Regions from separate parts of the Arthrobacter sp. SLBN-100 genome, predicted to be linked through region 1. Evidence: riboswitches for the same ligand, from Rfam matches in the RefSeq annotation. Region 1 holds a riboswitch; each other region holds the start of a gene.
What was found. Region 1 has a riboswitch for S-adenosylmethionine ahead of FBY31_RS12030 (DUF1737 domain-containing protein). Riboswitches for the same ligand answer to the same signal wherever they lie in the genome.

Region 2: linked by a shared signal. The riboswitch ahead of FBY31_RS05915 (aminotransferase class V-fold PLP-dependent enzyme) and the one ahead of FBY31_RS12030 (DUF1737 domain-containing protein) in region 1 are both predicted to bind S-adenosylmethionine.
Region 3: linked by a shared signal. The riboswitch ahead of FBY31_RS16615 (cobalamin-independent methionine synthase II family protein) and the one ahead of FBY31_RS12030 (DUF1737 domain-containing protein) in region 1 are both predicted to bind S-adenosylmethionine.

The regions. Positions count from the first base shown of each region.
Region 1 covers NZ_VFMY01000001.1:2,575,357-2,582,314, reverse strand. The annotation lists gene FBY31_RS12050 (HNH endonuclease signature motif containing protein) at 1-1,128, opposite strand, end outside; gene FBY31_RS12045 (DUF1905 domain-containing protein) at 1,260-1,562, shown strand; gene FBY31_RS12040 (O-succinylhomoserine sulfhydrylase) at 1,720-2,928, opposite strand; gene FBY31_RS12035 (rhodanese-like domain-containing protein) at 2,929-3,339, opposite strand; gene FBY31_RS12030 (DUF1737 domain-containing protein) at 3,336-3,614, opposite strand; SAM riboswitch class IV at 3,628-3,742, opposite strand; gene FBY31_RS12025 (hypothetical protein) at 4,092-4,346, opposite strand; gene FBY31_RS12020 (TetR/AcrR family transcriptional regulator C-terminal domain-containing protein) at 4,579-5,280, shown strand; gene FBY31_RS12015 (pyridoxamine 5'-phosphate oxidase family protein) at 5,302-5,766, opposite strand; gene FBY31_RS12010 (aminodeoxychorismate lyase) at 5,938-6,867, opposite strand.
Region 2 covers NZ_VFMY01000001.1:1,272,698-1,279,655, reverse strand. The annotation lists gene FBY31_RS05945 (S1C family serine protease) at 26-1,006, shown strand; gene FBY31_RS22985 (hypothetical protein) at 1,010-1,147, opposite strand; gene FBY31_RS05940 (hypothetical protein) at 1,229-1,597, opposite strand; gene FBY31_RS05935 (fluoride efflux transporter FluC) at 1,637-2,074, opposite strand; gene FBY31_RS05930 (fluoride efflux transporter FluC) at 2,071-2,514, opposite strand; gene FBY31_RS05925 (metal-dependent transcriptional regulator) at 2,515-3,228, opposite strand; gene FBY31_RS05920 (class I SAM-dependent methyltransferase) at 3,259-4,017, opposite strand; gene FBY31_RS05915 (aminotransferase class V-fold PLP-dependent enzyme) at 4,077-5,510, opposite strand; SAM riboswitch class IV at 5,548-5,661, opposite strand; gene hisN (histidinol-phosphatase) at 5,820-6,632, opposite strand; gene rsgA (ribosome small subunit-dependent GTPase A) at 6,681-6,958, opposite strand, start outside.
Region 3 covers NZ_VFMY01000001.1:3,588,664-3,595,621, reverse strand. The annotation lists gene FBY31_RS16630 (YegP family protein) at 232-585, opposite strand; gene FBY31_RS16625 (adenylosuccinate synthase) at 849-2,138, opposite strand; gene FBY31_RS16620 (M14 family zinc carboxypeptidase) at 2,389-3,450, opposite strand; SAM riboswitch class I at 3,672-3,779, shown strand; gene FBY31_RS16615 (cobalamin-independent methionine synthase II family protein) at 3,789-4,997, shown strand; gene FBY31_RS16610 (uracil-DNA glycosylase) at 5,208-5,837, shown strand; gene FBY31_RS16605 (DUF3151 domain-containing protein) at 6,021-6,443, opposite strand; gene fbaA (class II fructose-bisphosphate aldolase) at 6,446-6,958, opposite strand, start outside.

The sequences.
Region 1 (6,958 bases):
GGGTCCGTGGCCGTCGAGGACGGCGGGTTCGTCGGTGAGGCCGAGGAGTGCGAACACCGGAACCGTGACGAGGACTTGGGCGTTCGGGACTGGGACGCTTGCGATATCCGTGTAAGCGCTGCGGTCGGCGGTTTCCTCGTGCCCGGCGGCGGTGGTGGTCGTTTCATTGGTGTCGGCCGCGGCCAGGGAGGCCCGTCCGATCGGGCCATCGGAGCCGTCTTCGGTGGTTTCTGTGTTGGCTTCGCCCGTGATGTTTTGTCGTGGGCTGGTTTCCGGGGCGGGGCTGAGGGCTGGTCCTGCGGTGAGGAGCAGGTGGGCGGCGATGTCGGGGCGTAATTGTGTTATTGACCGTGGTTCGTCGGGGCCTTGGAGGCCGCGGGCGAGGGCGGTGGTGCGGTTCCAGATGGCGGATGCGGTGTGCGCGGGCAGGTAGAGCGAGACCCGCGCCATGCCGTCACGGTCCGGGGTGTATTCCATCTGCCGGTCCGCGGCGCTTTTGGTGTGGCGTTTTTCGAGGGTTTCGGGGTGGTGGCGTTCGCGCCAGCCGCGGACTTTGGCCCGGAAGCGTCCGGGGATGAGGTCACCCGCGGCCGCTCCGCGGGCGGGGTTGGGTGCGTCCGGGTCCAGGAAGTGGGCGGCCAGCGCGATTGCGCCGGCGGGGCCGAGGCCTTCGGTTTCGTCGGTGATGATTTTGGCGTGCTGCAAGGAGATGGTCCCGGTGGACAGGGCGTCCAGGGCCAGGGGGATGGAGCAGAGTTGGCGGGACTGGGTGACGAGTGCCCCGGCGGCGGGGGAGCTGATGGTCAGGACGCCGGCGATTTCCTCGATGGCGGACATTTCGGCGTAGGTCCGCTCGTGCACTGGCGCTTCCGGCGGGGTCATCGCGTGCTGGATCTCGACGGCATCGACGGCGTCCCGGGCCTTGACCGCGGCGAGCTGGGCTTCGAGCTGCTTCACGACCGCCATCCGGTCCAGCCGGATCTCATACTGCCGCTGCAGCACATCCACAACAGCGCCGGCACTGGCACCGGTAGCCAGGGCAGCATCCTCAAAAAACAGCGCGTCCAAGCCCGCGACGGAGGTGTGAATTCCTTCCATCACCCGTGCTGTGCCCGTCCCGATTCCCATAGAAACATCTTCTAACGGGGGTCTGACATTTTCAGGGGCAGTAAACCGGGCGTGACTTGGAAAACCTTCAAAACCTTTTTGGCCCCTTTAGCCGCTTTATATGTAGGGCCCGAAAGTGCCATACTCGGCGCGTGACGCCCTCGTATTCCTTCAAAGCCGAATTGTGGCTGTATCCCGGCGAGGCCGGTTGGCACTTCCTGACCCTGCCGGCAGAGATCGCGGACGATGTACGCGCTCAAACTGCCGGTGCCAGCAAGGCCTTCGGCTCGATCAAAGTCATGGCAAAGGTCGCGGGGCACTCCTGGCAGACTTCGCTCTTCCGTGACACCAAGAGCGGCTCATACCTCCTGCCCGTCAAAAAGGACATCAGGGATAAAGCGCGGATCAGTGAAGGCGACGAGGTGGCCGTCCAACTCTTCGTACAGGACCTCTGAGACCACGGCAACGGCTGCCGGACTTCCGGTACAGTCGCGGAGATCCAGCGAGGGGGCCGGGGCCATTTGTGTAGCTTGCGTCAGATCCAGCGAAGGAGCAGCAAGCGGCATATGGCCGCGGTGCTGGAGCGGAACCGGGACCTCGTGCCAGCCGGCGCTAAATCTGCTTGAGCGCCTGTTCCAGGTCGCCAATCAGGTCGTCCACGTCCTCGAGCCCCACGGACAGCCGCACCACACCATCGCTGAGACCGATGGCAGCGCGGCCCTCAGGTCCCATTGCCCGGTGCGTGGTGGTGGCAGGGTGGGTGATCAGGGACTTGGAATCCCCGAGGTTGTTCGAGATGTCGATGATCCGCAAGGCGTCCAGCAGTGCAAAGGCGGCTTCCTTGCCTGAGCGGCCACCCGTCGTCGCCAGTTCAAGGGTGAGCACCGTTCCGCCGGCCTTCATCTGCTTTGCGGCCAGTTCGTATTGCGGGTGCGACTTCAGCAGCGGGTACTTCACCCAGCTCACCGCCGGCTGCCGCTCCAGCCATTCCGCGATCCTCAGCGCGGAGGCGGAGGAGTGATTGACGCGCAAGGCCATGGTCTCGAGGCCCTTGGTGAGGACCCACGCGTTGAAGGGGGATAGGGAGGGGCCCGTGTGCCGCATGAGCTGCTTTACCGGGCCCTCGATGAATTCCTTGGTGCCCAGGATGGCGCCGCCCAGGACCCTGCCCTGGCCGTCGATGTGTTTGGTGCCGGAGTAGACAATGACGTCGGCGCCCAACTGGCCGCAGCGTTGCAGCAGGGGAGTGGCAAAGACATTGTCGACGACGACCGTGGCACCTGCGGCGTGGGCGAGTTCGCTCACCGCCGCAATGTCCACGATCTCCTGCATGGGATTTGACGGCGACTCGAAGAACACGGCGGTGGCGGGCTGGGACAGGGCCTCGCGCCACTGGTCCAGATCAGGGCCGTCCACGAACACAGTCTCCACGCCCCACCGCGGCAGGATCTCGTTGAGGATCACGAAGCAGGAGCCAAAGAGCGAGCGGGCTGCAACCACCCGGTCGCCTGCAGCCAGCAGGGCACCCAGGGCGGTGAAAACCGCGGACATGCCGGACGCCGTCGCAAAGCACGCCTCGGTGCCCTCGAGGAGGCGGAGCCGCTCCTGGAATGTGGCCACCGAGGGGTTGCCGTAGCGGGAGTAGACGAAGCGTTCGTCCTCGCCGGTGAAGGCCCGTTCGGCAGCGGCGGCGGATTCGTACACGAAGCCCGAGTTCAGGAACATCGCCTCGCTGGTTTCCTGGAAGTTGGTGCGGTCCAGTCCGCCGCGGACGGCCTGGGTATCGGGGCTCCAGCCCGCGGCGTCTTCGTTGAAGGTCACTTAGTTCTTTCCCAGGTTGGTAGGCAGGCCGCGGTTTTTCCAGCCGTTGACGGTGCGTTCGCCGTAACGGTCCGGCTCGCCTTCGAAGCCTTCCAGGACGTTGTAGGAGGTGAATCCTGCCTGCGTGGCGGCGATGGCGGCGGCGATGGAACGCTGGCCGGAGCGGCACAGGAAGACCAGTTCAGTTGCAGGATTCTCGGGGGCCTGCAGGCTCAAGTCCTTGATGAAATCGGGGTTGGGGATGCCGCCGGGGAAGGTCCACTGAATGAACAGCGGATCATTGTCAGTGGCCTTGGTGTCGGGGATGCCGATGTGGGCCCATTCGCCCTCGGTGCGCACGTCCACGAGGATGGCGCCCTGCTGCAGCTTGTCCCAGGCTTCCTGGGGGGTGAGGTCCCCTGCGTAGCTCATGCGTGGCCCTCGCCGTCGAATTCGAGGTCCTCGCTGGCCCCTTCCAGGTCATCAACAGCGGTGGCGACGGCGGCATCGGCGGACGCGATGGCAGCCGGCAGGACTACGGCCTGGGCCACAATGACGCTGCTGCCGTTGAAGGTTGCTGCCGGGCTGCCGTGCAGCACATAGCCCTCGGCCAAGGCGGCCGAGATCCGCTCGCAGAACGCGCGGTCATCCGCCCCGCTGATGAGGCGGTAGGACAGTTTCTCTTCAGGGGCAGGTGCGTCGGACACGACGGATCTCCTTCTCTCACGCTTGCAACTCGAATCGGTCGATATGCCGAGTATTCACCTGAGGCACCCCGCCGCGGAAGGAGGGTTGCCGACCGGCCAGTCAGGGCTTGGCGCCGGTACTCATTACTCCCCAGAAACGTAACACTTGGCGCGCGGGGCCGCACCGCCGCCGTCGTCATGTTGCGTAACTGAAGCGCCGTGAGGCAGCTTGGGGGGGCGTTACCGCGTGAATCCTGGAACGTTCGACGGCGGGAGTCGCCACGGGCGGCGAACGCGCCTGGCCTCCGCCGCTGCTATCCGCCGGTTTCTTAGGGGCCCCATCAGCGCGCCAGCACCCGCCGCACTGGAGAGCCAGCCCGGTTCGTCTTCCGCGTCATCCCCACTTGAGGAGCACCTTGGGGGCAAGTAGCGGAAACGCGAAAGGCGTGAACGCTGCCCGCCGGGGGCAGCTGTTCACGCCTTTCCATGTTCCCGCTCTTAGACCAGGCCGGGGTAGCTTGTAAGGATGTAGTCGGCGGCTGCCGGACCCTTCATGCGCAAGCCGTTGTGGCCTGCCGGCATACGGTGTTTCATGGCTGCCCAGAAGACGGACTCTTGGCCGGGCGTCTGCTGGTTGATGAAGCACCAGCTGGTATACAGGCCGTAAAGCCCGTCATCGTCGAGGCTGTGATCGTAGGCCTTATCCAAGTGGGTGGCTTCTTGGAGGAAAGTGTCGAACTGCGAATGTGCCATGACGGCGTCCCTTCGCTACGTGCGTGGTGCCGCCGTTCGGCTACAGCAGCGGGAACCTCAAAGCCCTGCACAAGGCAATGGAGTGTTGATCGAGTCTTTGGGAATCGAAACGTTCAAGGCGGCGCTAACACCTTGTCTACGCTGTAGACTTTACTCGTAGACTACAAATACAGCAAGCGTCTGGAATTACCTTCGGACACCCCTTGCTGCCGGCTCACGAACGGTAAAACACATGTCCCCGCCGAAGACTCCAGACACCGAAGGCCGCGGCCGGAAGGCCCGGCTCAGCCGCGAGCTGGTGCTGGCCAAAGCGCTCGAACTGGTGGACGCTGAAGGGCTGGATGCCTTGACAATGCGCCGCTTGGGCCAGGAGCTGGGCCGTGACCCCATGAGCCTCTACCGCTATGCGGAGAACCGGGCTGCCTTGCTTGACGGAGTGTCCGAGCTGGTCCTCAACCAGCTCGCCATCCATCCAGAGGACCCGGACTGGAAAGAGCAGCTCCGGGGCATCGCGCACAACTTGCGACTGCTCGCGCTCCAGCACCCCAATGTGGTGCCGCTGCTGGTGACAAGGCCGCTCTCCACACCGCTGGGCCTGCGTCCCCTGGGCACACTGCGTCCCCTGGAGCAGATCCTCTCCCTGCTGATCGGGGCAGGGTTTACTGCCGCAGATGCGCTGCACGTCTACCGCGCCTACTACGGTTTCCTCTATGGCCACATCCTGAACGAACTGCAGGAATACGTGGTGGATCCGGAAGAAAACGAAGCGCTGCTGCGGCTCGGCCTGCACCGGCTGCCAGCCAAGGAGTTCCCCCGGCTGAGGGCACTGGCGCCAAACCTCGCTGAGTACGAGGGTTCCGCCGAACTCGACCAGGGACTCACCATCCTGCTGTCCGGGCTTGAAGCGCAACTCTCAAAGCATCCGGCCGCCTAGCATCCGGGGAGGCACCGGCAACTACTCGAAAGAAGAGCGCCGGCGGTCCGTGGTGCGGGTGTTCCAGATGTCAGGTTTGTTCACCTTGAAGCGGCGCCCCGTGAGGGCCCGGGCTGTCAACCTGATGTAGTGGGCTTTCTCGCCCGGCTGCCACGGCTCCAGCCCCAGGCTGTCCACGGCGTCCTTGTCAGCCTGGTCCTCAATGATGCCCGTGTCCCCGCGCACCACCACGCTCCATGCCTCTTCGGTGTGGGGGTCGTAGCCGTCGATCTCAAGGGCGGCCGGCCGTTCCGCCTTGGCACTCCACAGCTTGGTGACGCCGGAGGTCCGGAACACGATGCTCCGGCGGTGCACCACATAGTTGACCGGGAAAATCTCGGGGTGTCCGTCCACTGTCAGGCCGAGCCGGCCGAGGGTGTCACGTTCGAGGAGTTCCCAGCATTCATCAAACGACAATTTCCCGATCGGTTCCGCGTCAGAAGTCATGAACCATACCCTACGGCCAAGTTTCGTCCGGTGACTATGCCTTGCTTGCCGGATTCACGGCCCGCGTCACTGGAATCGGCGCGGGCGGTGGAGCCGCAGTCCCAGAGCGCTTCGAGCATTCCGCCGGCAGAGCCTAGCCGCGCAGGCCTAAAGCCTTCCGATGTCCGGCGGTTACTGAATGCCGGCGAACAGCTCGTTCAGTTCGGCACTCAGCTCTTTTTGCACAGACGGCGGGCCGATTTCCTTGCCGTCAATACGGTTTACCGGCGCAAGCATCCGGACACTCGAAATCAGCCATACGGCGTCGGCGTCCAGCAAATCCTGGGGTTCAAGCGGGCCGTAGCCCAGTTCCCAGCCGGCCGCTTTGGCGGCGGCGAACAACGCGCCCTGGGACGTGCCGGGGAGGATGCCGCTGTCCAGCTGCGGCGTGACGAGGCGCTTAACGGACGTGCCGTCGTCGGACGTTTCCACGTGCGCCAGGAGAACCGTGGAGGTGGGGCCCTCAAGGACGCGGCCGTCCGAAGAGATGAAGATGGCGTCGTCGGCACCCTGCTTGCGGGCATGACGCAGGGCGGCCATGTTGACGGCGTAGGAGAGCGTCTTTGCCCCGAGCAGCAGCCAGGGGGCGCGCTCGGCCACATCGCTGTCATAGCCGCGGTCAAGGAGGATGACGTCGATGCCCGTCTCACGCTGGCGTCGCAACGCCGCGCCGGCAGGGGACACCTGGACCCAGGACGTGGGCGCCGGCGCGCCCTCCACGCCGCGCGTCACCACCAGCTTCACCACCAGTTCATCGTTGGGCGCGGGTACAGGCGGATGCTGGGTGCGGTGTTCGGACAGGGCGGTGCCGATAGCGCGGCGCCACTCCTCCCCGCCGGGAATGACCAAATCCAGTGCCTTAGCGGAACCCGCAAGCCGGTCCAGGTGTGCCTGGATCTTCCGGACAGTCCCACCCACAGCGAGCATGGTCTCAAAGATTCCGTCGCCCCGGGTGGCGCCCTGGTCCGTCACCAGCAACTGGGGCTTGGACGCATCGGCAAGCCGGCCATCAGGGAAGGCGGGATCGAGGAATACGAGAACCACGTTTGCTGGAGAGCTCATGGGTCCAGCTTAGTGCGGCGCCGCGGATAAGCTGGGCGGAGTGCCCTGGCCGGAACCCGTCCGCCGGGAGCCCGTCTTCCGGGGGTTATTC
Region 2 (6,958 bases), 1.3 Mb from region 1:
AACAAAGGCAGCCCGGAGGTGTGCCATGGTCCCGGCCCGTGAGCCCAATGAAGAAGAGTACGACGACGTTGCGCTGGATTCGTATTCGAAGACAGTGATGCGCGTGGCTGAGGCAGTCACGCCCCACGTAGCTGCCATTGAGATGACCAGCAACCGGCGGAACGGCCGGTTCCGTGTGGGGGCGGGCTCCGCCGTGCTTTTCACCGAAGACGGCTATCTCCTGACGAATTCGCACGTGGTGGCAGGCACGCACCAGGGCCATGCCGCCTTCGCCGACGGCAGCCGGACCAACCTTGAACTCGTGGGCGTGGACCCGTTGTCCGACCTTGCGGTGGTCCGCGGCAGGGCACCCAAGGTGGCCCCCGCGCAGTTCGGCGACGCCGAGACACTGCGCGTCGGCCAGTTGGTCATCGCCGTCGGGAATCCCCTTGGACTGGCGGGGTCGGTGACTGCAGGCGTCGTCAGCGGCCTGGGCCGGGCCATTCCGGTGTGGTCGGGCGGCAACCGGCGGGTCATCGAGGACGTCATCCAGACGGACGCCGCGCTAAATCCGGGCAGCTCCGGCGGCGCCCTGGCCGATTCCCGTGGGCGGATCGTGGGAATAAACACTGCTGTGGCCGGCGCCGGGCTGGGACTGGCAGTACCCATCAACTCCACCACGCGCCGGATCATCTCGGCGCTGCTGAAGGACGGCCGCGTCAGGAGGGCTTACCTCGGCGTTGTCAGCACACCGATCAGGCTCAGTGCGAGCGCGGTGATCAGGACGGGGCAGCGCGACGCACTCAGGGTGGTGGAAGTGCTGGCCGGATCGCCTGCGGGCCGCGCCGGCCTGCTGGCGGGAGACATCATCCTGACAGCCGGAAGCCGTCCCGTCAGCAATGCTGAAAGCCTGCAGAAGCTGCTGTTCGCCGATGCGATTGGCCAGCCGCTGCGGGTCCGTGTGCTGAGGGACGGCCAGGAAATGGACCTTGTGGCCGTGCCGGAAGAAATGCCCGCAAACGGGTGACCGTTACCGGCGCTTCTTCAGGTGCGCTACCGGATCTTGAGCGCCTTCGACCGGGGTTTTCGCCTTCTTCTCGGCGCGTTTTTCCTTGATGGTTTTGACAGGCTTCTTGTTCAGTTGCTGATGTGGTGACTTGTCCGGCATGGCGTACTCCTTGCGACGTGGGGACAGCGATGTCCCACTTCGTAAATTACGCCTGATCCGCGCCGAATGTAATGCCTTGAATCAGTCCGGGGCTGCGACGTCGGCAATGCCCACAAAGCGGGTGCCGACGCCGTCGAACTCGCTCCTGATGAAGCCGTTCTGCGGTCGCGGAACCTCTTCCGGGGAGTGATGTTCACACACCACGTACGTAAACTCCGGCCACCACTTCTTCGGGCGTGCCGCTTCCTCATAACCACAGACGGCGCACTCCAAATGCACCCAGACCGGGCGCTTGCCGGTCCGGTTGGTGCGGGACTGGACCAGCCACGGCGGTGGGTTGTCCAGGATCTCACCCAGCTCGGCTTCGGTCATCCATTTTGGAAGGCCATGGCGCTGTGCCATTTCCATCGGTACATCCAGGGCAATGGCCACGTCACGTCTGCTAATCATCACCATCCACGATACGGGAGCACGCCAAATCGCCTGCCGCTAACCCTGGGTGGCCAGGGCAAGCCCCGCCGCAGCTGCGCCAAAACCAAGAACCAGGTTGGCAGCCACGTTCAGCGCCGCGGATCCGAACCGTGCTTCAGTGAGCAGGCGCACAGTGGCCGTGGTCCAGGAACTGAAGGTTGTGAGGGCGCCGGCGAGTCCGGTGGCAAGTGCAGCGTGCCACTCCGGGGCCAGCCCGAATTTGAGGGCCATGGCGTGGGCGGCGCCGATAACGAAGCACCCCAGGACGTTCACGGACAGCGTGGCCCAGGGCCAGTGCAGCCGCTCCCTGTGTCCGGTGCCGCGGATTCCGGAGCCACGGGCCTCCAGGCCGCGGGCAGAACGGATCGATGTGTGATGGGCGAACCAGCTGTCCACCGCAAAACGGAGCAGCGCACCGGCAACCCCAAACACGCCCACCAGCGCAGCCGCCGTCATGGACGCCCGCCAAACCGGCTGCCACTGCGCCCGTTCAACCGGTCCGCCACAACCTTCCCGGACCGCCATCCCGTACCGGCCGCGGCCAGCCCCAGCAGCAACGACAACACCAGGTAGGCGATCCACGCAAGGTGTCCACCTGCCCGCGCCAGCTGGTCCACCGCGAACACCACAGCGGAGAATGTCGTGAAGGATCCCAGGAGGCCGGGGCCCAGGCCCGCGCGAAGCCAGAACGCGGTCTGGGGCCGGGCGATCCACACCGTGGTCAGCAATGCCAGGACAAAGCTTCCACCCACGTTGATCCACAGGGTGGCCCACGGCACGGACCCCGGAAAATCCGGAAACGCCAGTCCCAACCCATACCGCAGTTCAGTACCGATCAGGGCCCCAACGGCAACAGCCAACCAGGCACGGGCGGCCGGTATGCCGGCAGGCTTCATTCAGCTGTCCCCGAGCAGGCAGCCCGGGTGGGGATGGTCGCTGTGCACCCACAGGGCGGAGGTGATCTCGTCGGCCAGGTCATAGTCCCTGGTCCTGCCCGAGTTCCGGATCCGCACCACCAGGGCTCCGCCGAACGGTTTGCGGCCCACCACCTCCACTTCGGCGTCGAGGTCGATTTCCTCTGCCGAAAGGTAGCGCAGCAGGTCCGGGTTTTCGTCGCTGATGCGGGTGATCCTGCCGGTGTGCCCCTGGTCCAGCTCACCCATCAGGTGGGCGCGGGGCATCAGGACTGTGCCTTCGGCTGTGGGGATCGGGTCACCGTGGGGATCGCGCTGCGGGTCGCCAAGCTTGGTGGCAACTCGTTCGATGAACGTGTCCGAGACGGCGTGCTCCAGGAGTTCGGCTTCGTCGTGGACCTCGTCCCAGCTGTAGCCCAGCTGCTGGACCAGGTAGGTCTCGATCAGGCGGTGGCGCCGCACCATGGACAGGGCCAGCCGAATGCCCTGGTCCGTCAGGGTGATGGCGCTGTAGGGCTGATGGTCCACCAGGCCCTGGTCCTTGAGCTTCCGGACCATCTCGGACACCGAGGAATTGGCCACCCCGAGGCGCTGGGCCAGCTGGGAGGACGTGATGGGCTTGTCCTGCCATTCGGTGAAGGAGTAGATGACCTTGACGTAGTCCTCGATGGAGGAGGAGGGCGCGCTGGTCTTCACAGCACCAAGCCTACCGGTTAACCGCCCCCGCTATGCTTTGGTGGCCCGCCAGGTAAGCGTGAGATAGGGCAGTTCCAGCTCTTCATCGAGGCTGTGGCCCAGGTGGTCGTGCAGATACCAGTCAAGGTTGGCCAGCACCTTTGCGCGGGTAGTTTCGCCGGCCCGCAGGTAGTAGCTCCGCGACTTCGTCAGTTCCACGAGATCGGTGGTGGTGACGCGGTCCTGCCAACGCGTCACGTGGCCCTCAAGGTCCCTGAACTCCGGCCCAACCTGCGGCCGGGAACCTGGCTTGTAAACGTCTCCGGCATGCATGATCCGGGAAAGCCGGTGAACCCAGGGAACCGAGGTGTCCAGCTGGTTCCAGACCAGGCCCAGCGTTCCGTGCGGACGCAGGACGCGCGCAAGTTCGGTGCTTGCCGCGGGGGCGTCACACCAGTGCCAGGCCTGGGCAACGCTCACGACGTCGAAGGCAGCCGCGGGCAGGCCGGTGTCCTCGGCGGTGGCCTGCACAGCCGTGGCCGCGGGATAGTGCGCGCGTAACTGTTCGAGCATGTCCGCAGAAGGGTCCACCGCGGTGACCGTCAGTCCCATACCAAGCAGGAGTTCGGTGAATTTGCCGGTGCCGGCACCGGCGTCCAGTGCATCGCGGGCCGCGGCGGGGACCAGCCAGCGTGCTGATTCTTCCGGATAGCCCGGGCGGACCCGCTGGTAGTGCCGGCCACCGTCCTGGAAGCTCTGGCCGAGCTCCCGGCGCCGTCCGTGATCAAGTCTGGGGCCACCCCGTACCACTTGTGGCCTCCTTCGCCTGATGCCCTTGGGTATCCTTTGAATCTACCCCAAGCGCCGCTTTAGTCGTCGAGACAGGGAGCGGCCCCGGCAGTTCCCGGAGTGTTGGGTGCCCAGTGCGGGTACGTCCGTGTGTCGTTTGCGGGAACCCAGCGCCCGGCGTCCACCACGTAGTCCCAGCCCAGCCCCTTGCTGCGCAGAGCCGCAATGCCGGCCAGGAGCCGTTCGGCGTCCTCCAGGCGGGAGCCGACGCCAAAGCTGGCACGGAGGGATCCGGAGGGCAGGCCCAGGCGCTTCAGGAGCGGGTGGGCGCAAAAGCGGCCGTCGCGCAGGCCCACGCCGTGCTCGGCGGACAGGTAGGCCGCCACCAGCCCGGCGTCGTAGCCCTCCACGGAGAAGTTGACCACTCCAATGGTGTCCGTATCCGGATTGGTGTCCTTGAAGATCTGGTGGACGGTCACACCGTCGATTTCCTGCAGGCCTTCCACCAGGAAGGAACGGATGGCGGATTCATGGGCGTGCCACTGATCCTGGTCCAGCCCGGCGATCACCTGTGTGGCGCGGGCCAGCGTGGCGGCGCCGAGGACGTTGGGTGAGCCGCCCTCATGGCGGGCCGGGCCGGTGGCCCAGCTGACGCCGTCGAGCCTTGCTTCCTTGACGGCGCCGCCGCCGGCAAGGTGCGGCGTTCCCGCGTCGAGCCAGTCCGTGCGGCCCACCAGCACGCCGGCACCGAAAGGTGCGTACAGCTTGTGGCCGGAGAAGGCGAGGTAGTCGACGTCGTCCGCTGCAATATCCACGCGGCGGTGCGGTGCAAGCTGGGCCGCGTCCACCACGATCCGTGCGCCGTGTTCGTGGGCCAGCGCGGCCAGGGAGCGGATGGGAAGGATCTCGCCGGTGACGTTCGACGCGCCGGTGACGGCGAGCAGGCTCACGCCGCCCTGCTTCAGCTCCGCCCGGATGGCTTCGATGGTGCCGGCGATGGTGTCGGCGGCAACGATGCTGCGGTGCGGGACGCCCTGCCACGGCAGCAGGTTGGCGTGGTGCTCGATGTCGAGGTAGAGGACGTCGCCGTCCGGGCGTCCGTCCGTTGCAGGCAGGCAGCCGGCCAGCAGGTTAAGCGAATCGGTGGTGTTCCGGGTGAAGATCACGGAGTCACCGGCGCGGCCGCCCACGAACTCACGGACAATGTTGCGCGCGTTTTCGTAGACTGAGGTGCTGATCTGGGACGCGTAGCCGGCGCCGCGGTGGACGCTGGCGTAGAACGGAAGGATCTCGTTCAGGTATGCCGAGACCACCGAGAGCGCAGGAGCCGAGGCGCCGTAGTCAAGGTTTGCGTAACGGACGTGGCCGCCGTGGATCAGCGGCGCCTGGATTTCGGCGCCGGTGACGGCAGCGAGCGGACGGCCGGCGGCGGCATGGCGGGCATCAAAAATGGTTCCAGGCGTGGCAGCAACAGAAGCAGCAGTGGCGTTGGGGGAGACGGTGGCAGTTGTCACAGAGACCTCACTTCGAAAAAGGACTCCCTCTGCCGGGAATCCGCGCTTGCCGCATCCGTTCCGGACCGGCCTGGTCGTCACCCGGGGCACCCCACCGCGGTTGGAGGGTTGCCGGCCAGCAAACCGGGGTTTAGCGCTGGCACTCGTGACCTGGTTAAGAGCGTAAGACATGGCGCAGGAAGGTTTGAAGCCGGCATGAATGTTAAGCGCTTTGTTACGCCGCGGCTGAAAAGGGCCTTTTTGCCGAACAAACGACGGCAGGTGCCTCCTTGTGGGGGCACCCGCCGCTGTTTGTTCGGTGGAACTGGTTTAAAGGAGGTCGTCCAGGTCCGGATTCAACCTGCGGAGCACCTCGGAGTGCAGGATGGAGTTGGTGGCCAGCGCATTGCCGCCAAAGGGCCCGTCCTCGCCTTCCAAGGACGTGAAGCGCCCTCCTGCTTCCACCACGATCGGCACCAGGGCAGCCATGTCATAAAGGTTCAGTTCAGGTTCGCAGGCGATGTCCACTGAGCCTTCGGCCACCATGCAGTAGGACCAGAAGTCGCCGTACGCCCGGGTCCGCCACACGTCCTCGGTGAGGCCCAGAAAGTTGTCAAGATTGCCGCGTTCCTTCCAGCCGCCCAGGCTGGAATAGGAAAGGGAGGCGTCGGAGAGCTTGGAGACGTTGGACACCCGCAGCCGCGTGGCCGCGGCGAGGGAACGGCCCATGTAGGCCCCCATGCCCTTGGCCGCCCACCAGCGCTTGCCCAGGGCGGGTGCACTGACCACACCCACCACCGGCTCGCCTTCGTCCACCAGCGCGATCAGGGTGGCCCAGACCGGGACGCCGCGGACAAAGTTCTTGGTGCCGTCGATGGGATCGATAATCCAGCGCCGCGACCCGTGGCCGGTACTGCCGAACTCCTCGCCCAGCACGGCGTCGCGCGGGCGGGAACGGGAAAGCTGGCCGCGAATGGCTTCTTCGGCAGCCTTGTCCGCGTCGGTAACCGGCGTCAGGTCAGGCTTGGTCTCCACCTGGAGGTCCAGGGCCTTGAAGCGGCCCATGGTCTGGTCATCCACCGAGTCGGCCAGGACATGGGCCAGGCGCAGGTCATCGTTGTAGCTTGAAGCGGGTTGGATCATGGTTCCAAACTACCGTCTGCGCGCGGTTCTGCTGGGAGATCGGCGTTGTCAGTTGACGCTGCCAAGCTCCTTGGTCTCCTGGGCCTCCATCCGGGGGTCGGTGCCGAGGAGCCGCCGCAGGGAGGCCAGCCGGGCTTCTCCGGTGGCTCCGGCATGCCCGCCGGACACCCAGGCGTCCAGGCCGCAGTTCACGGCGTTAGTGGTGTGCTTGCAGCCCCGCTCGCAGTCTTCAATGCCGGGGGAGAGGTCCGGGAAGGACCGCAGGATCCGGTCCGGGTCCACGTGGGCCAGGCCGAATGAGCGGATGCCGGGGGTGTCGATGATCC
Region 3 (6,958 bases), 1.0 Mb from region 1:
CGTTTCCCCGCATCACTTTACCCCTCGGCAACCCCTGTCCGGACACGCCACGCATGAGGTGCCGGGTGAGGTTATGGCAGCTGCCCCTGCCGTTCCTGCAAAGTGAAAGAGCCGGACTGGAACGTGATGGGGGACAAGTTCCAGACCGGCGCTACATAAAGGTAATCGTTCCAGGCACGCCAAGGGTTACGCCCCGGGGCAAAAATTTTAAGAATTCTTTTGCGGCCCCGTTCAGCGGGCAGCTGCGGTGATCCAGCGTGGCCGGCTTCCCTGCCGGCGCGGCCCCTTGGCCGGGCTGAAAGTGTGTGCATTGGCGGGTACGCGCCGGTCATCGCAGTCGTCCTGGACAGTTTCAACGGCCGACGCCGGAACTACGGCAGGTGCCTGAGGCGCCAGCGTGCCGGCGGGGCAGAGATCGGTCACCAGTCCTGTGCCCGCGCATTCCCTGACGGCGGCGATGCCGGCAGCGAGGGAGGACTTGCTGTCGAAGGGGCCGGAGACGGCCATAATGGTGCCATCCGGGGCAAGGAGGCGGAACCTGAAAAAAGAATCGTGGTCAACAAACGCTTCGAACTTTCCGGCCATAACAAATCCTTCCGTTCTGCGGGTCCTTGTCCGGCGGCGCCGTTGCCACCGGCCGGTCCGGGCGCATCACTGCCCCTTATTCCCGCGGGTCTGGTCGAACAATTGGTGATCGGATCACCGGGTTGTACCAAAGAGTCTCGCCGGTAGGCATGCGACCCGCAAGACCCAAGGCGTTAACCCCATGTAAATTGCTGTAATTTCCCCGGACAACACAAGCGGCGGGCCACCTTTGAAGGTGGCCCGCCCGCGTCGTAATTCCTGCGTCAGTCGTTGATGAGGTCGTTCACCACAATGGTCTGGTCCCGGTCCGGACCAACCCCGATCGCGGAGAAACGCGTGCCGGACAGCTTTTCCAGGGCCAGCACGTAGTTCCGGGCATTCTCCGGGAGGTCCGCCAGTGTGCGCGCCCCGGTAATGTCCTCGGTCCAGCCCTCGAAGTACTCGAAGATGGGCACGGCGTGGTGGAACTCGGTCTGCGTCATGGGCATCTCATCGTGGCGTACACCGTCCACATCGTAGGCTACGCATACGGGGATCTGCTCGATGCCGGTGAGCACATCCAGCTTGGTGACAAAGTAGTCCGTGAAGCCGTTGACGCGGGAGGCGTGACGTGCCAGGACGGCGTCGTACCAGCCGCAGCGGCGGGGCCTGCCGGTGTTGACGCCGAATTCGCCGCCGGTCTTTTGCAGGTACACGCCCATCTCATCGAACAGTTCCGTGGGGAACGGTCCGGCGCCAACGCGGGTGGTGTACGCCTTGATGATGCCGATGGAGCGCGAGATGCGGGTGGGGCCGATGCCCGAGCCCACGGAGGCGCCGCCGGCGGTGGGGTTGGAGGAGGTCACGAACGGGTAGGTCCCGTGGTCCACGTCCAGGAAGGTGGCCTGGCCGCCTTCCATGAGTACTACCTTGCCCTCGTCCAGGGCCGAGTTCAGCACCAGGGTGCTGTCGATGACCAGCGGGCGGAGACGCTCTGCGAAGGACAGGAAGTACTCCACGATCTCGTCCACCACCACGCCACGCCGGTTGTAGATCTTGACCAGGAGTTCGTTCTTCTGCCGCAGCGAGCCTTCCACCTTCTGGCGGAGGATTGACTCGTCAAAGACGTCCTGGACGCGGATGCCCAGCCGGGCCACCTTGTCCATGTATGCGGGGCCGATGCCGCGGCCGGTGGTTCCGATGGCGCGGCTGCCGAGGTAGCGCTCCGTCACCTTGTCCAGCACCTGGTGGTACGGGGCCACGAGGTGGGCGTTGGCGGAGACGCGGAGCTTTGAGGTGTCGGCGCCGCGCGCCTGGAGGCCCTCAATCTCCTGGAAGAGTGCCTCGAGGTTTACCACGCAGCCGTTGCCGATAATGGGGACGGCGTTGGGGCTGAGGATGCCTGCCGGAAGCAGCTTGAGTTCGTATTTTTCACCGCCTACGACGACGGTGTGCCCGGCGTTGTTGCCGCCGTTGGGTTTGACGACGTAGTCAACGCGGCCGCCCAGCAGGTCGGTCGCTTTGCCTTTTCCTTCGTCGCCCCACTGGGCTCCTACGATCACAATTGCTGGCATGGGATCCTCCCCCATTCGTTCGGGCTGCCGGGCCCGGCCACAAACGTGGCGGCCCTGTACAGCGCCGTTCATGAGAATGCCCCGAATCGACCGGCCTTCGCTGGTCCGCGGGGCAGCACAGCGATGCAAGAGTTCCGGGGCCCTTACCACCCAAGTTTAGCCGATAGGGGACTTCGTCCACCCGTTGGCCCGCCGCGGCCCGTCTTGCGGAGTAAAAGGACTCCAGGGCCGCGGCGGACGGCAACGCCTGCTACTCGCCGTCGGCCTCCTCGCCCGGGCGGGAGGTCTGGGTGGCGAGGCTGTCCCAGAAGGAGGTGTCGGCGTCGGCAATTGACCCGTCGGCAATGGCTGCGGCCGTGGCGGTCAGCGTGGTCACCGTCTGCTTGATCAGGTACCCGTTGCTGCGCAGGCCCAGGGCGTACCCGTCCAGGTAGTGGTCTGACATGCCGCGCATTTCAAACAGCAGGGTTGCGATGCCGTATTCGACCGCGATGCCGTTGCGGCTGATGGTTTCGGCACTGCCGCCCACGTACTTGCCAAGGTGGCCCCAGCCGGTGGAGTCGACGTTGCGGAACACCACAGCGCCCAGCTGCTTGGACTTCTCCACAACGGCCGGGTCGGCGTTGGGGGTGGTGGGGTACAGGATTGAGCCGGATACAAGCTCTCCATCACGTTGGCTGCGGGTGCCCTGGTGGTGCAGGTCGATCATGTAGTCGATCCGGTACTTGCGCATCACGTTGTTGTGCAGCGCCTGGGTTTCCGGCTGGATTTTCTCCACATGGTCACGGTTGAGGTCCACCTCTTCAGCGTTGTAGCGGGTCATGTTGCGCTCACCCTTGGCCTGGTAGCCGTCCAGGGAGAAGTTCACATCACCCATGGCACCGTCTGCGTTCAGCATGGGAACGATGAGGATGTTCGCGCCGTCAAGGACGCCCCCTGACTTGCCGGTGCCGAGGTGCTTGACGAATTCCAAGGCGCCTTCGGTAGTGAGCTGTTCATTGCCGTGCTGCTGCGTCAGGTAAAGGATGGTGGGTTTGGCCGGATCGGAGATGTACTTGACCAGGTGGATGTCGCGGCCCTTCACCGTCTGCCCGATGACCTCCAGCTCCATCGCCGGCTGGCGGGCGTCCTGGTCTTTGAGGAACGAAACCATCTGGTCATAAGTGGCCAGCTTCGAGGTGGTGATCTGGCCGTTCCCGTCGTAATTGGGGCCTTCGCCTACGGCCATCGCCGGTGCGGGTGCTGTCACTGCTGCCACTGCCAGGGCTCCGGAAACGGCCAGGGTCCTGAAAGTTGCCAGGGTTTTTCTCACGGTGCGTTACCTCTTTCGAGTGCATTGGGTGCGTCCAGTCCGCCATGTCCCCCATTGCGGCCTGTGACAAGAGCCAACCAAGCTAAACGAAACCTGTCAATGCATATAACAGGAGTGCGTATCCAGTTATTACGGTCCGGAAAGTACGTCCGCCTCCCCTGACGTGCGAAACAATCCGGACCGGATTTGCTCCCGGGAAGTCTTTGGAATTAAGTGAGAGTGAACCATCCGGAGCGGCCGAGAGACCTGGATCGTTGACGCCGCAGCAACCCCGCTGATTTGCAGCTACCACCTGCCTGCGAAGGTGCTACTGCCAGGACCGATGGAAAGGAATTCCAGTGTCCCTCAATACAGACCACATCCGCGTCACCCATGCAGGATCTTTGCCCCGCACACCTGAGCTGATTGCCGCCAACGCCGCCAAGGAGCAGGAGGGCATCACCACTGGATTCCTTGACCTGCTGGAAGCCTCAGTGGCGGACGTGGTGCAGCGCCAGAAGGACTTGGGCATCGATATCGCCAACGACGGCGAATATGGGCACACGATGTCCAGTTCCGTTGACTACGGGGCTTGGTGGAACTACTCCTTCGCCCGGCTTGGCGGCCTCGAAGCGACGGACGTGGACCGTTGGGCTGATACCCAGGTGCGCCGGTCCTCCCCCGGGAACATTGTCCTGACCTCCTTCCCGGACCGTCGTGACCGGCAGAAGTTCAACGATGCCTACAATGACCCGTCCGCCGGCATCCTGGCTCACCGCAAGAGCGTTTCCCAGCCCAAGATCGCAGGGCCCCTCACCTACACCGGGCACGACCTGGTAGCCTCCGACGTCAAGAACCTGAAGAGCGGGCTGGCCGCCGCAGGGCTGTCCGAGGGCTTTGTGGCCTCGCTCTCCCCCGGGTCCTGCGCACGGGTTGCCAATGAGTACTACAAGACCGACGAGGAACTGCTGTACGCATGCGCCGACGCCATGCGTGAGGAATACAAGGCTATTATCGATGCCGGACTCACGGTCCAGCTCGATGATCCGTCACTTGCCGAAAGCTGGGACCAGATCAACCCTGAGCCTGCTCTTGGTGACTACCTGAAGTTCATCCAGCTGCGGGTGGAGGCCACCAACTGGGCGCTGCGTGACCTCCCGCAGGAGCAGATCCGGCTGCACGTGTGCTGGGGCTCCTGGCACGGACCGCACACCACGGACATTCCCTTCGCGGACATCCTCGGATCAGTGCTGCAGGTCAACGCCGGCGGCTACTCCTTCGAGGCCGCCAACGTCCGTCACGAACACGAGTGGCGGGTCTGGGAGGACACCAAGCTCCCCGAGGGCAAGGTCATCATTCCCGGCGTCGTTTCGCACGCCACCAACGTGGTGGAGCACCCCGACCTGGTGGCAGACCGGATTGTCCGCTTCGCGGAGGTGGTGGGCCGGGAGAACATCATCGCGTCCACCGACTGCGGCCTGGGCGGCAGGGTGCACCCGCAGATCGCTTTCGCCAAGCTGGAAGCATTGGGCGAGGGTGCGCGCCGGGCCACCAAGCGCCTCTGGTAGCCGGCAACAGCACACCGGACCCGCCGGTTCCGTGCCCCGCTTGGATCGGGTGCGCGGGACCGGCGTTTCGTTTTGCGCGGCTTGCTAAACTGGTAAAGGCCGACCAGGAATCGGTCCGCCCCATTTCAACCACCTCGGATCTGTTGCGCCATCGTGCGCCCATTTTCGCGGTGGCAGCAACACCAATCCCCGCAGGAGACCCAGCCCTACATGACAGCCCTGGCACCCGAATCTTTCCATGAGCAGCTTCTGAACCGCCGCTACGAACCCAATGTTGCAGCCGTCAACGAACTGTGCGATTCCCTGCAGGAGGCCAAGCCCGGCACGGCAGTGCCCTACGTAGACCCCATGCACGACGTCGACGAGTGCCGGATCATCAGCCTGTACTCGAACATCGGCGAGGCCGATAAGTCCGGTTTCATCACGGCCGGGGACCACGACGCCGCCACCCGGATGCTCGGAATCCAGTGGAAGCTGGGGCTTCGCCCGGAGTACGTGATGCCCTGGAACGTCCACCCCTGGCACATCCCCGGGGAGCCGAACGGGAAGTTCACCCCGGACCAGGTGTCCGCCGGCCTGAAGCCGCTGCTTAAGTTCCTGGCCCTGGTCCCCCGGGCTTCCGTGATCGTAGCGCACGGCACGGAAGCCAACCGCCTGGCGAACCTGCTGCTGAAGACCGAAGTTCCGCTGCTCTGGCGCCGCGGCCTGAAGACCTACAAGGTGCGCTCCCTCAGCGGCCGCGCCTTCGCAGGTTCGCCCGCCCGCCAGGAGGAATACCTCGAGGCCATGCGCGTGGCTTACGCCGACGCCATGGCACGCACCGGGCTCCAGAAGGCATAGCCATACGCTGGTTGAGCTCGCCGAAATCAGGTTTCGACAGGCTCAACCACCGCTTAGGGAACGACGGCGGGCGGTCACCTTTTCGAAAGGCGACCGCCCGCCGTCGCACTTTAACCCAAGGCGGGGTCACTTTCAGCCCAATCCGGCGGCCGGAGAGGGCGGAAAGTGACCCCGCGTTGCTGTTTACTGACCTTCGATGGCTGCTTTGGCTGCCGGGTCGGAGTCGTTCAGGAACTTCTCGATCCGCTCCGGCTCCTCGGCCTCGCCGATGGCTGCGGATGCCCGGCCCAGGGAGTACAGCGCCCGCAGGAAGCCGCGGTTGGGCTCGTGCTCCCAAGGGATCGGGCCGACGCCACGCCAGCCGTTGCGGCGCAGCGAGTCCAGTCCCCGGTGGTAGCCCACCCGGGAGTAGGCGTAGGAGTCAATGGTGCGCCCCTCCGCCCAGGCCTCTTCCGCGAGCAGGGCCCAGAGCAGCGAGGATGTGGGGTGCCTGGCTACGAGATCCAGGGGCTCCTGGCCCGCTTCCAGCTGCTGGTTGACCTCAGTCTCGGCAGGCAGGAGCGTGGGCTCGGGGCCCATAAGGTTCCGGCGGAACTCGTCGGACATTCCTAGAAGGTCTTTCCGGCCGAACCGAGCTGCTTGGTGGCCTCGACCACGCGGGCTGCCAGGCCGGCTTCGGCCGATGCGCCCCAGACGCGGGGATCGTAGGTCTTCTTGTTGCCCACTTCGCCGTCGACCTTGAGGACGCCGTCGTAGTTGCGGAACATGTGGTCCGCCACCGGGCGGGTGTAGGCGTACTGGGTATCGGTGTCGATGTTCATCTTGATGGTGCCGTAGGAGACGGCGTCCGCGATTTCCTGGTCCGAGGAGCCGGAGCCGCCGTGGAACACCAGATCGAACGGGCTGTCCTTGCCAATCTTGGCGCCAACCTGGGCCTGGATGTCCTTGAGGATCTCCGGGCGGAGCTTCACACCGCCGGGCTTGTACACGCCGTGGACGTTGCCGAAGGTCAGTGCCGTGATGTAGCGGCCGTTCTCGCCGGCGCCGAGCGCATCAATGGTGGCCAGGGCGTCCTCAACGGTGGTGTAGAGCTTGTCGTTGATGGCGTTCTCCACGCCGTC